2 regions of the Faecalibacterium sp. 3 genome follow, and region 2 is predicted to be linked to the other one. Evidence: riboswitches for the same ligand, from Rfam matches in the RefSeq annotation. Region 2 holds a riboswitch; the other holds the start of a gene.
What was found. A riboswitch is a leader RNA that binds a small molecule or an ion and turns the genes downstream of it on or off. The one in region 2 is predicted to bind FMN.
Positions count from the first base shown of each region.

Region 1: linked by a shared signal. The riboswitch ahead of ACNSPV_RS09210 (ECF transporter S component) and the one ahead of ribD (bifunctional diaminohydroxyphosphoribosylaminopyrimidine deaminase/5-amino-6-(5-phosphoribosylamino)uracil reductase RibD) in region 2 are both predicted to bind FMN.

Region 1 is NZ_JBLWFN010000001.1:1,938,607-1,944,528, forward strand. Features, by position in the region: gene ACNSPV_RS09195 (ZIP family metal transporter) at 1-686, shown strand, start outside; gene ACNSPV_RS09200 (hypothetical protein) at 957-1,178, shown strand; gene ACNSPV_RS09205 (mechanosensitive ion channel family protein) at 1,231-2,316, opposite strand; FMN riboswitch at 2,480-2,681, shown strand; gene ACNSPV_RS09210 (ECF transporter S component) at 2,907-3,506, shown strand; gene ACNSPV_RS09215 (MATE family efflux transporter) at 3,631-5,049, opposite strand; gene ACNSPV_RS09220 (phospho-N-acetylmuramoyl-pentapeptide-transferase) at 5,363-5,922, shown strand, end outside.
Region 2 is NZ_JBLWFN010000001.1:185,952-191,873, reverse strand. Features, by position in the region: gene rlmD (23S rRNA (uracil(1939)-C(5))-methyltransferase RlmD) at 1-152, shown strand, start outside; gene ACNSPV_RS00865 (low molecular weight protein-tyrosine-phosphatase) at 215-667, opposite strand; gene ACNSPV_RS00860 (winged helix-turn-helix domain-containing protein) at 664-1,080, opposite strand; gene ribE (6,7-dimethyl-8-ribityllumazine synthase) at 1,101-1,577, opposite strand; gene ACNSPV_RS00850 (bifunctional 3,4-dihydroxy-2-butanone-4-phosphate synthase/GTP cyclohydrolase II) at 1,599-2,795, opposite strand; gene ACNSPV_RS00845 (riboflavin synthase) at 2,808-3,449, opposite strand; gene ribD (bifunctional diaminohydroxyphosphoribosylaminopyrimidine deaminase/5-amino-6-(5-phosphoribosylamino)uracil reductase RibD) at 3,413-4,537, opposite strand; FMN riboswitch at 4,689-4,803, opposite strand; gene ACNSPV_RS00835 (resolvase) at 5,073-5,576, shown strand; gene ACNSPV_RS00830 (hypothetical protein) at 5,724-5,922, shown strand, end outside.

The DNA of each region.
Region 1 (5,922 bases), 1.8 Mb from region 2:
CGGGTGTGTTTTTGCTGCGGCGGCAGGCCCGGCCCTGCACACAGCGCATTTTGTGCGGCATGGCGGCAGGCATCATGCTGGCGGCCAGCGTGTGGAGCCTTTTGCTGCCCGCCATTGAGCGGGGACGCGGTCTGGCACTGCCTGCGTGGATCCCATCGGCGATAGGGCTCGTACTGGGCGCAGTAGGCCTTTTGCAGGTGGAGCAGTTTGCCGGACAGCTGCTGGCAGGCGGGGCAGGGCACAGCGGCCGCATGATCCTGGCTGTGACCTTACACAATCTGCCCGAGGGCATGGTGGCGGGGCTTGCCGCTGCCATGGCGTCGACCGGGGAGCCGGATGCCATCAGCGGGGCACTGGCACTGAGCCTTGGCATCGGCCTGCAGAATATCCCGGAAGGTGCGGCGGTCAGTCTGCCGCTGGCCCATGGCTCCTGTGCACGGCTCCGGGCGTTTCTGGCAGGCGCTGCGTCCGGGCTGGTGGAGCCGCTGGGCGCATTGCTGGCCTTCGCCCTTGCGGAGCAGGTCGGAGCTGCGCTACCATGGCTGCTCAGTGCGGCGGCAGGCTGCATGGTGTGCGTGACCGCGCAGGAGATGATCCCGCAGGCGGTGGAAGAGGATGAGCCTGCCGGTGTGGTGAGCATCGTGCTGGGGTTTGCGCTGATGATGGCGCTTGATGTGGCATTATAACCGATGAAAAGTCATACGATAACAAAATTCAGCATAGACAAGGCCAAACTGAAAATTCCTGCATTTTATCTGAAAATCTTGCGTATGCGGAAATTTTATGATACCCTGTATGCCCCGTACCCGCAAGAGGGTACGGGGCAAGAACGAACAGACACAATGGTGTGACTGCCTGCTGAGGTGCGCACCAGAGTGTGGAATAAGCATCCTGACATGCGGGCAGAGCCTTGAAAGGTTCCTGCCCGCATTTTTTAACAAGAGGGGGAAATCAGGATGCTGGATACCATCACAGGCATCAACAGCGCGGTCAATGGAGTGGTCTGGGGGCCAAGAAGGGCTGCAGGGCTCTGGGCCGGGTGCTGGCGGTCCTGTATTGAGCGCCGGCTCTGCGGCAGGGACATTGTACCCATGTGGTCGGCATTTGAAATCTATCAGAAGGAAGAAGAGGCGCAAGAAGCTGCCGAGGTGCAGCTGAATAAGGCTGCAAACGAATAAACAAAAGAAAAATGCCGCTCCGGTTTGGCTGGAGCGGCATTTTTTTCTGGTGTCAGGAATTTTTTTCGATGTACACGCTGGTGGAGGGAAAGGCAAAATCCACACCGTCAGCCTGCATGATATCCATGATATTCAGGTTCAGGTCGTTCTGCATCTGCAGGAACTCGGCGTAGACATTGGTCACCAGATAGGCGGAGACCAGAATGTTGATGCTGGAATCCCCAAAGTTTGCCAGCTGCACGATGTTGGTGCCCTTGTTGGTATACGGGCTGGCATCCAGCATGGCCTGCAGGTCTTTCATCAGCTTTTCCAGCTTGGGACGGGTAGTATTGTAGGTGACGCCAAGGTTGAACTTATAGGGACGCATGGTGCGCAGGGCCGCGTTCTTTACCGTGGAGGCGCAGATCTGGCTATTGGTGACGACATTGATGGTCTTATCCAGAGAGCGGATGCGGGTGGAGCGGAAATTGATGTCGATCACTTCGCCCTCCACACTGCCCACGGTGATCCAGTCGCCCACCGAGAAGGGCTTATCCAGCAGGATGACGATGCCGGAAAACAGGTTGCTGGCGCTTTCCTGTGCAGCCAGCGAAATGGTCAGGCCGACAAGTCCGGCACCGGCTACGATGCTGCCGATGGGAAAACCCACCTCCTGCGCCAGCGCAGCCACGCACAGCACGATGACCAGCACCTTGTAGGTGGTATCCAGCAGAGAGCGCAGCGTTTTGTTGGAGCGGATCTCCGGGCTGCAGGAAGCCAGCAGCAGGTCGGCCAGATCGGATGCGGCATACAGCCCTTCGCAGACCAGAAAGGTCATGGCGAGACGGAAACAGAGCAGCAGCAGCTTTGGAATGCCGGAAATGGCCCATGGCAGGGAAGCGGCGGCCAGATACACACCAATGACGCTGCACATGCGCAGGATGGGGGTGGAAAAACTGCGCAGCAGGATGGGCGTGCCGGTAAAATACCAGCTGCGGGCAAGCAGCGCCGGAATGCCCTTTTTGTTCAGCCAGCGGCGCACGAGCCATGCGGCCAGCAGGATGAGCAGGGCGCACACCGCACGCGCAGCCAGCGCCAGCCAGCCTTCCAGAAGCAGCGAGCCAAGCTCAAACGAGAGATCACGGATCGAGAAAATCATTTTAACCTCCTGAATTTTTACAGCGCATCCATGATATCATATCACACCCGCCGGAGCAAGGCTGAGAGGAAAACAAAAAAAGGAATACTTTGATAAAAAATATACAAATCAAAAAGTTCCCTCTTGACAAGCCGGGGCCGGCACGCTATACTCTGTGCCAGAAAGTTCGTTTCAGGGCGGGGTGTGATTCCCCACTGGCGGTAAGGAAGCTGCTTTCGTTGCCGGAGCGTGCCAAAGGAACAAAAAAGTTCAAACGGCGTGCAATGACAATGAGAGATCTCTCCAAGTCCGCGACCACCTTTTGTGGGTGCTGACCCGGTGCGATTCCGGGACCAACGGTATAGTCCGGATGTAAGAAACGGCAGGCAAATTGTTGTCTACGCGCCCTGTTGCAGTGTTTTTGTTGCAGCAGGGCGCTTTTCTGTTTGTCCTTCCCGTTCCAAAATAAGAAACTGCTTTCATGAGCAGGGCGTACCGAATGACAAAGACGCTCAGGCGGTGTGCAATGCTTATGGGAACAGCTTCTGCGATACGAAAAGAGCTTTCGGAACATTTTTACAGGGCCTTTTGCCCGGGAAGGAATCATAACCATGAAAAAGAACACGACCCACAATCTTACCGTTGCCGCCATGCTCAGCGCAGTGGCCTTTATCCTGATGTTCATTGAGTTTCCCATCCCGATGCTCATCCCGTCCTTCGTCAAGATGGACTTCTCCGATTTGCCCGCTCTGCTGGGCGCATTCGCACTTGGCCCGGTGTACGGTGTGGTCATCAGCTTTATGAAGAACCTGCTGCACATCGTCATCAAGGGCACCTCCACCGCGTGTGTGGGTGAGCTGTGCAACTTTATGCTGGGTGCGGTTTTCTCCGCTGTGGCAGGCGTTGTCTATAAGCACCACAAGAGCCGCAAGACCGCCATCATTGGTGCTATTGCAGGCGCTGCAGCCATGGCTGTGTTCAGCGTACCGTCCAACTACTTTATTACCTATCCGGCCTATGTCACCTTCTACCACATGCCGCTGGAGGCGATCCTTGGCATGTATCAGGCGATCCTGCCCTCCGCAGACAGCCTCATCAAGTGTCTGGTCGTCTTTAACATGCCCTTTACGCTGGTCAAGGGCCTGCTGGACGCAGCACTGTGCCTGCTGATCTACAAGCCGCTGTCTCCCATCCTGCACGGCAGAAAGTAACTTGTTCTCCACTTTTTTCTTCTCAAATCAAATAACCACAGCAAAACTCCCCGGTCAGGTCCCGCAGTGCGGTTCCCGGCCGGGGAGCTGTTATTTACAGGAAAATAGATCCGCCAGCGGTCGATCAGGCCAGTGCGCCCTTGTCCAGCCATCTGCCACGCGCCAGCCGCACAAGGAACAGCACGCCGCGCATGGTCAGCTCAAAGCTCATGGCAAACCACACGCCCACCAGCCCAAAGTGCGGGGCCAGCAGGGTGGCAAGGGTGAGCCGGATGCCCCACATGCTGACGAGGTTCAGCACAAAGCAGCCGGCACTGTCGCCGGCGCCCTGCATGGCACCGCTGGCAACGATGCTGGCTCCGAACATGGGCTCAGCCAGAGCTTCGATCCGCAGCACTTGCGCACCCAGTGCAATGACTGCGGTGTCTGCGGTGAAGATGCCCATCAGATTGGGCGCAAACAGATACATGCCTGCACCGGTCAGAGCCATGATGCCTATGCCCATGCAGGTGCACAGCCATGCAAAACGTCTGGACATATCCCGGCGGTTTGCGCCTACAGCCTGACCGACCAGTGCAAGGGCGGCATCCTGAATGCCGTAGCCTGCCATATAGCACAGGCTTTCGGCGCTCACCCCCAGACTGTTGGCCGCAATGGCAGTGGTGCCAAGGCCGGACACGATGCGGATGAGCAGCACCTGTGCGGAGGAAAGGGCCGCGCGTTCGGCGGCCAGCGGCGTGCCCACCTTCCAGAGGTTCTGCAGGCAGGCTCTGGTGATCTGCCAGGAGCCGGGCTTGCGGATGCACAGCGGGCCATCGCGGAGCAGCAGCAGTGCCAGCGTCAGCGTGCCGCTGATGGCAGTGGCAAAGGCGGTGCCCAGCGCCGCGCCCGGCACGCCCCAGCCGAGGCCCCACACGGTCATGGTGCGGCCCAGCACCGTCATCTGCCGGGTGGGGTTGATGAGGAAGAAGTTGAAGATCACATCCAGCACGCAGGTCAATACGCTGATCAGGCCCGGCGTCAGGGCGTCGCCGCAGGAACGCAGCATGGAGGAATAGGTGCCCATGACCATCAAAAAGGGCAGGGAAGCGGACCAGATGGCAAAATAAGCCGATGCATCCGCCCGCAGGGACGGGTCTGCCCCCAGCCATCCGGGCAGAAACCGGCTGATGCCGATGCCAAAGGCGGCTGCCGCAAGGCCCACTGCAAGGTTGAAGATCATAGACTGACGCAGCACACCGCGGGCGTCTGCCTGCCGGTCGGCCCCCAGATACTGCGCCACCTGAATGGCAAAGGACATGTACAGACCGGCCAGCATTCCATGCATGAGCCAAGTGCTGGAGCTGACGATGCCGATGGAGGCTGTAGCCGATGCACCGATGTGGCCTACCATGGCTGCGTCGATGTATTCCACTGCTGTTACCACGATCTGCTGCAGGATGGACGGAATGCTCAGAGTCAGCACCACCTGCATGGTGTGCCGCAGCGGTACCTGTTCGCCCCGGCGCATCTGCGCCGAGAGCTGCTCAAGGGAAATGGTCATTGGTTCTCCTTATCCTGATTACACATTAAAAAATGGCACCGCATACGCTTTGCCATATTCAGCGGAAAATAATTTTTTATAGTTTGCGTTTGCCGCGGGCTGTGGCCCGCTCCAAACGCTTTTTCACGAATAGAAGTCCGGAAAGCAAGCAGCAGCCCAAACAGCAGAATTTGACAAACTAATATACTATTATAGATGCAGGCACGACAAAAGTCAATCGAAGACACATTTTTCGCTGTGAGTGATTGATTTTTTACGGGGAGCGTGATACACTTCTTTCACAGTAAGAATAAAAGAAAGAGGAACTTTGAATATGATCGAACTGCTGCTTTCGGTCGTGGGACAGCGCGGCGTGGATGCTCTGGCATTTCTGCTGGCATTTGCTCTCACGGCTCTGATGGATTCCGTTTTTCATGACAGGCTCCCCCATGACCATGGCCGCGAGTTTGCGGTGAATGGTGCACTTTCCAAGGGCAAGGCCCGCGGTTCCGGACTGATCTTCGTGCTGTGCATCGCGCTGGTGTCGATGGCCTTCCTGCCCTTCAAGGTGGAGTATGTCATCTACACCGTGCTGCTCATTGCGTCCATGCTGTCCGGTTACTTTGACGATGCGGCAGAGACCGCGTGGAATGAGTACAAAAAAGGCCTGATCGATTTTGTGATCGCCATTGTAGCCGGTGCCACTTACCTGAACTTCAACGGCTGCGGCGTGCACTTTTTGCAGTGGAGCTTCACCCTGCCGTATGCAGTGTACCTGCTGCTCATCGTCATTCTGATCTGGGCCAGCATCAATGTGGTCAACTGCACCGACGGCGTGGACGGTCTGTCTGCTAGCGTGGCAGTCGTGACCATCGGCACCTACCTGCTGGCCTA
Region 2 (5,922 bases):
ACCTCTATATTGCACAGGTCAAGCGCAAGTGCGGCATCAAGGAGCGGCAGAACTACAACAAGCCTAAGGCTGAGAACCCCAAGCGGCTCAAGTGCCCGGCGGAGAAGGAAAGAGCCATCCGGGAGGCGCTGAAGTATTTTAAGATGATTTGAAATAAAAAAATAGACGGATGTCTGTCAACTGGCAGACATCCGTCCGTTTTTATGATAATCTGTTATGATCGCAGTTCCTCAAGCAATGCCGTGCATCCTTCCAGTATATCCTGCCATGTGGCTTCAAAATCTCCCGTGAACCATGGGTCTGCCACTTCACGGGGATGATCCGTATGCGCCATCAGCAGCGAGACTTTATGCTGTGGGTCTCCGCCGACAAGCCGCAGGATGTCGCACAGATTACTTTCGTCCATGCCAATCAGATGATCATACCGTGCATAATCCAGCCGGGTCATCTGCTGGGCGGTCTTGCCGTTGCAGTCGATGCCATGTTCTGCCAGCTTCTGCCGTGCAGGAGGATAGACCGGATTTCCGATTTCCCATGCACTGGTGGCGGCTGATGCGATTTCAAATTGCTCGGATAGTCCTGCCTTGGACGTAAGGTCTTTCATCACATACTCCGCCATCGGGCTTCGGCAGATATTTCCGAGACAAATAAATAAGATCCTGGTCATGCCGGGTCGTTCTCCTTTTGGCTTACAAAAGCATAGCCGCCGTGGGTAGTGCGGATAAAGCTACCGCAGCCGGCCAGCTTCTTTCGCAGATTGGAAACGGTATTTGCCACGACCTTTAAGGTGTCGTCACAGTTTTGTCCCCACACAGCACGGAAAAGCTCTTCTTTTGAGAAGATTTGTCCTTCGTGGGAGGCAAGCATCAGCAGCAAATCGAACTCCAGTCGTGTAAGGGAGACTTTTCTGCCGTTGCACGACACTTCGTGGGTCATTCCGTCCAGTGTAAGCCCCGGAAGAACCAACTTCTCCCATGAATCAATGGATATTTGCTCTGCCTCGATGTGCTCTCGTTCCAGAAGCATCCGGATCTTCTGCTCTAATTCCGGGTCAGGCTGTCGGGTCTTTATAACGATCATGGCAAACTCCTGCGTGTATTTTACTCTGCGGCGGTATCCATTTCCCGGAGCAGGTTTACCATCTCGATGGCACTGACTGCACAGTCATAGCCTTTATTACCTGCTTTGGTGCCTGCCCGCTCGATGGCCTGTTCGATGTTTTCGGTGGTCAGAACACCAAAGAGGACGGGAACCCCGCTTTCCAGCGAGACCGTGGCAATGCCTTTGGAAACCTCATTGCACACATAGTCGTAATGGCTGGTAGAACCGCGAATCACGGCACCAAGGCAGATCACAGCATCATACTTTCCGCTTTTTGCCATTTTAGAGGCGACCAGTGGGATCTCAAAAGCACCCGGAACCCATGCAACATGAATATCAGCGTCCTGCACATCGTGCCGGAGCAGACCATCCATTGCTCCGCTCAGAAGTTTGGACGTGATAAATTCGTTGAATCGGGCAGCTACGATACCGACCTTGATATTCTGAGAAACCAGCTTGCCTTCAAATGTTTTCATTTTTAAATACCTCTTTCGTTGTTAATATTCCAGAAGATGTCCCATCCGTGCCTGCTTCGTTTTCAGGTAAAACAGGTCATACGGGGTCGCCGTCATCTGAATGGGTACGCGCTCGGAGATCTCCAGCCCAAACTCGGAGAGCTGATATACTTTGTCCGGGTTATTGGTAAGCAGGCGCAGACTTTTTACGCCAAGTTCCCGGAGGATCTGCGCGCCGAGATAATACTCCCGTTCATCTCCATGGAACCCCAGAGCGAGATTGGCTTCCAGCGTATCCATGCCCTGCTCCTGAAGTTCATAGGCACGCAGTTTGTTGATCAGACCGATGCCCCGGCCTTCCTGCCGCATATAGAGCAGGATACCCCGGCCTTCTTTTTCGATCTGCGTCATGGCAGCGGCCAGCTGCTGGCCGCAGTCACAACGCAAAGAGCCAAATGTATCTCCTGTCAGGCATTCCGAGTGGACGCGGCACAGAATATCCTTTCCATTGCCAATGTCACCTTTTACCAGTGCAATGTGATGCTCTCCGTTCAGGCGGCTCACAAAACCATAAGCTCTGAAGGTGCCATACTTGGTGGGCAGGTTCACTGCCGTCACCTGATCGACCAGTTTATCGTGACACTTGCGGTACTCCTGTAAATCACGGATGGTGATGAATTTGATCTGGAAACGCTCTGCCAGCTTTGCCAGTTCAGCGGTGCGCATCATCGTGCCATCCTCCCGCATGATCTCGCAGCACAGGCCGCATTCTTTCAGCCCTGCCAGACGGCACAGGTCAACGGTTGCTTCCGTGTGACCGTTGCGCTCCAACACACCGTTCTTTTTTGCCAGAAGGGGGAACATATGGCCCGGTCTGCGGAAATCTTCTGCTTTTGCGTGATCGTCCACACAAGCCATCGCCGTAATGGAACGCTCTGCGGCAGAAATGCCCGTAGAAGTAGAAACGTGGTCGATGGACACCGTAAATGCCGTTTCATGGTTGTCGGTGTTATACTGCACCATTTGCGGAAATTGCAGCTTCTGGACAAAAGCCTCGGACATCGGCATACAGATCAGACCTTTGCCGTGGGTCGCCATAAAGTTGATGTTTTCGGTGGTGGCAAATTCGGCAGCACAGATGAAGTCCCCCTCGTTTTCACGGTCGGGGTCATCCGTTACCAGAATGATTTTTCCTTGCTTCAGGTCTTGCAAAGCTTCGGGAATGGTATTGAAGTTCATCGTAAACTCTCCTTAAAAGCCGCAGCGCAGCAGCATTTCTTTTGTGAGCGTGTTTTGCTTCGGTGTTTCTGATGGAAGCAGCCTCTCGATATATTTTCCAACAACATCGGTTTCCAGATTGACAAAATCCCCTTTGTGCCGTTGGTTCAGGTTCGTCTGACGGACGGTGTGCGGTATCGTGGACACGGAAAAGCCCGTAGGTTCCACCGCAGCCACGGTCAGGCTGATACCGTCTATTGTGATAGAGCCTTTTTCAACAACATAGCGAAGGATCGCAGAATCTGCATGAATGGTGTACCAGATGGCCGTATCGTCTTTTCGGATATTAGCAATGCGTCCGACGCCATCCACATGGCCTGCTACGATGTGTCCGCCAAAACGTCCGTTGGCCGGCATGGCACGTTCCAGATTGACAGCACTTCCAACGGTGAGCTGTGCAAGTGCAGAGCGGTTCAAGGTCTCGTGCATGACATCCGCAGCAAAGCTATCCGGGAAGAGCTGCCTGACGGTCAGACAGATGCCGTTGACGGCGATGCTGTCGCCGATCCTGGTTCCTTCCAGAACCGTTTTTGCACAAACAGTCAGTACGGCGGAATGCTGTCCCCGATTGATGGATTTTATTGTTCCGACTTCTTCCACGATTCCGGTAAACACGGGTACTCCACCTCACTTTCGATCAGGAAATCTTCGCCAAGCTGTTCCAATCGGCTGTTCTTCAGGCGGAATGCAGCATCCGGAAGCGGGACACCTGCACCCTCAATGGGTGCTTTGGCATCCCTTCCTCCGAACAGCTTCGGGGCAATGTAAGCCTGTACCTGCTGCACGATGCCGCTTTCCAGTGCAGACCAGTTCAAGGTTCCGCCGCCTTCCAGCAGAATGCTGTCGATCTGCTCCTGCCCCAGCTGTTCCATCAGTTGCAGAAGATTCACATGACCGCAATGCGCTTCCAGACAAAGGACCCGGCACCCGGCCTGTTGATATGCCGCCTGCTTCTCCGGGTCGCCGCAGCAGGTCGCAAGAATGGTCGGAACCTGTTTGGCGGTCATGACCACCTGTGATTGCAGCGGTGTCCGCAAATGTGTATCACAGATGATCCGGACGGGATCACGGCCACCCTCTATCCGGCAGGTCAGCAGCGGGTCATCTGCTAGGATGGTTCCGACTCCCACCATAATGCCGCGGAATCGGTGTCGCTGCCGTTGAACATGATTCCGGGCAATTTCCCCGGTGATCCATTTGGAAGCGCCTGTGTATGTGGCGATTTTTCCGTCCATCGTCATGGCGTATTTCATGGAAACGAAGGGGCGTTTTGTGGTGATATAGTGGAAGAACACCTTGTTCAGCGCATCGCATTCCTCTTGCAGAACATTTTCGGTCACATCTATGCCGTGTGCGCGCAGGATTGCAATTCCCTTTCCAGCCACCAGCGGATTCGGGTCAGCAGAACCCACGACCACCCGGTGAATGCCCGCGTCCAGAATCGCATCCACGCAGGGCGGCTGCTTTCCGTAATGGCAGCACGGCTCCAATGTCACATACAGGGTCGCTCCCTGCGGATCTTCGGTGCAGGATGCCAGCGCATTGCGCTCCGCATGAGCCTGACCGTATCTCTGGTGCCAGCCCTGTCCGATGATCCTGCCCTCTTTTGCGACCACGGCACCCACCATCGGGTTGGGAGATGTCCATCCGCAGCCCCTTTTTGCAAGCTGCAAAGCCAGACGCATATAGTCTTTGTCGTTCATCGTGTCGCCTCCAAAAGAAAAAGCCCTGAACAAAAACGTTCAGGGCAAGCCGAAAAGACACAAGGGACCCTTGTGCAAAAAAGAAAGCTCCAGAATGCAAACGCATCCCAGAGCAGCCTCCACAAGCGCAGAACCGTGCGGGCTCTGCGCTTGGTATCTTCTTTCATCCAGACTGTACTGTCGGCTTCGGAGTTTCACCGAATCATGCCTTACGGCTCGTGGGCTGTACCACCGGTAGGGAATCGCACCCTGCCCTGAAGATTTCTGATTCAATTACAGCGGCATTATAGCACGGCTCCTTTCGGATTGCAAGGGCATTCTGCAAACCGGGACGAAACCGGGATGAAGCGAATCGCTACAACAATAAAATCACATCGTCCGTAGGACAATGTGAACGGAGAATCCAAAGGGGCGCGGGTCGCCAGGCGAGAGCAGCGCCCTTTGGCACACGACTTTGCTTGCAAAGTCTATTCCGAACAAGACGGTACGAATGGGAGGTGCTGGAAATGGCAGCAGAAAAGACCAAGGTCTACACATGAAGGTAGATACCACTGCCATTGAGCAGGAGATCGCCGCCTATGAGAAGCAGCTGCGGCAGCACTACTCCACAAAATCCCGGCTTATGGAGGAGATCGACAGCCTTGACCCGGACGACCGGCACTTTATCGCCCGAAAATCCGACCTTGACGACCGCCTTTATAAGATGTACGATAAAATCGAAGAGGCGGAAAATGGACTGATGGATGCCCGGGCAAAGAAGCAGACCATTGAAGCCGACAAAATCACAGGTGACAACATCTATAAGATCCTGATTTGCTTCGACAAGCTTTATGCCACCATGACCGAGGCGGAACGCCGCAGGCTGGTGGAGATTTTGATCGATGAGGTGCAGATCTACCCGGAACGCCAGCCTAACGGACAGTGGCTGAAGTCTGTCCGGTTCAAGCTGCCCATCATTGACCATGACCTTGAATTGAGTTTGGACAATCCGGATCGTGTCGAGGTTGTGTGTTCGATGGTTAGAGTCAAAAAGCATTGATCTAATGTGAAGTAGGGTGAGCCGTTTTATGTATTCTGTTACACAGCGTATAAAAATGATCCGGCAATATGAAGGAAAATAAGTAGGCCTGTGCGGTCTGGTGAAAAATAACAGCACAAATAGCACAGAGAAAAGGAGCATCTACCCATGAACGCAAATATCAATTATGATGAGATCCCGGATACCAGTGCCGTGCAGGAGGACCTGCTTGCGGCGCTGAGCAGCCAGCATGTGACCGTGCACACGAATGAGGAGCCGGACTTCGACTACATGGAAAACGAAGATGTGGCCTTTGTGGTCAAGAATCCGCACAACGAAGAGAATCTGCTCATTGAACTGGGCGGCG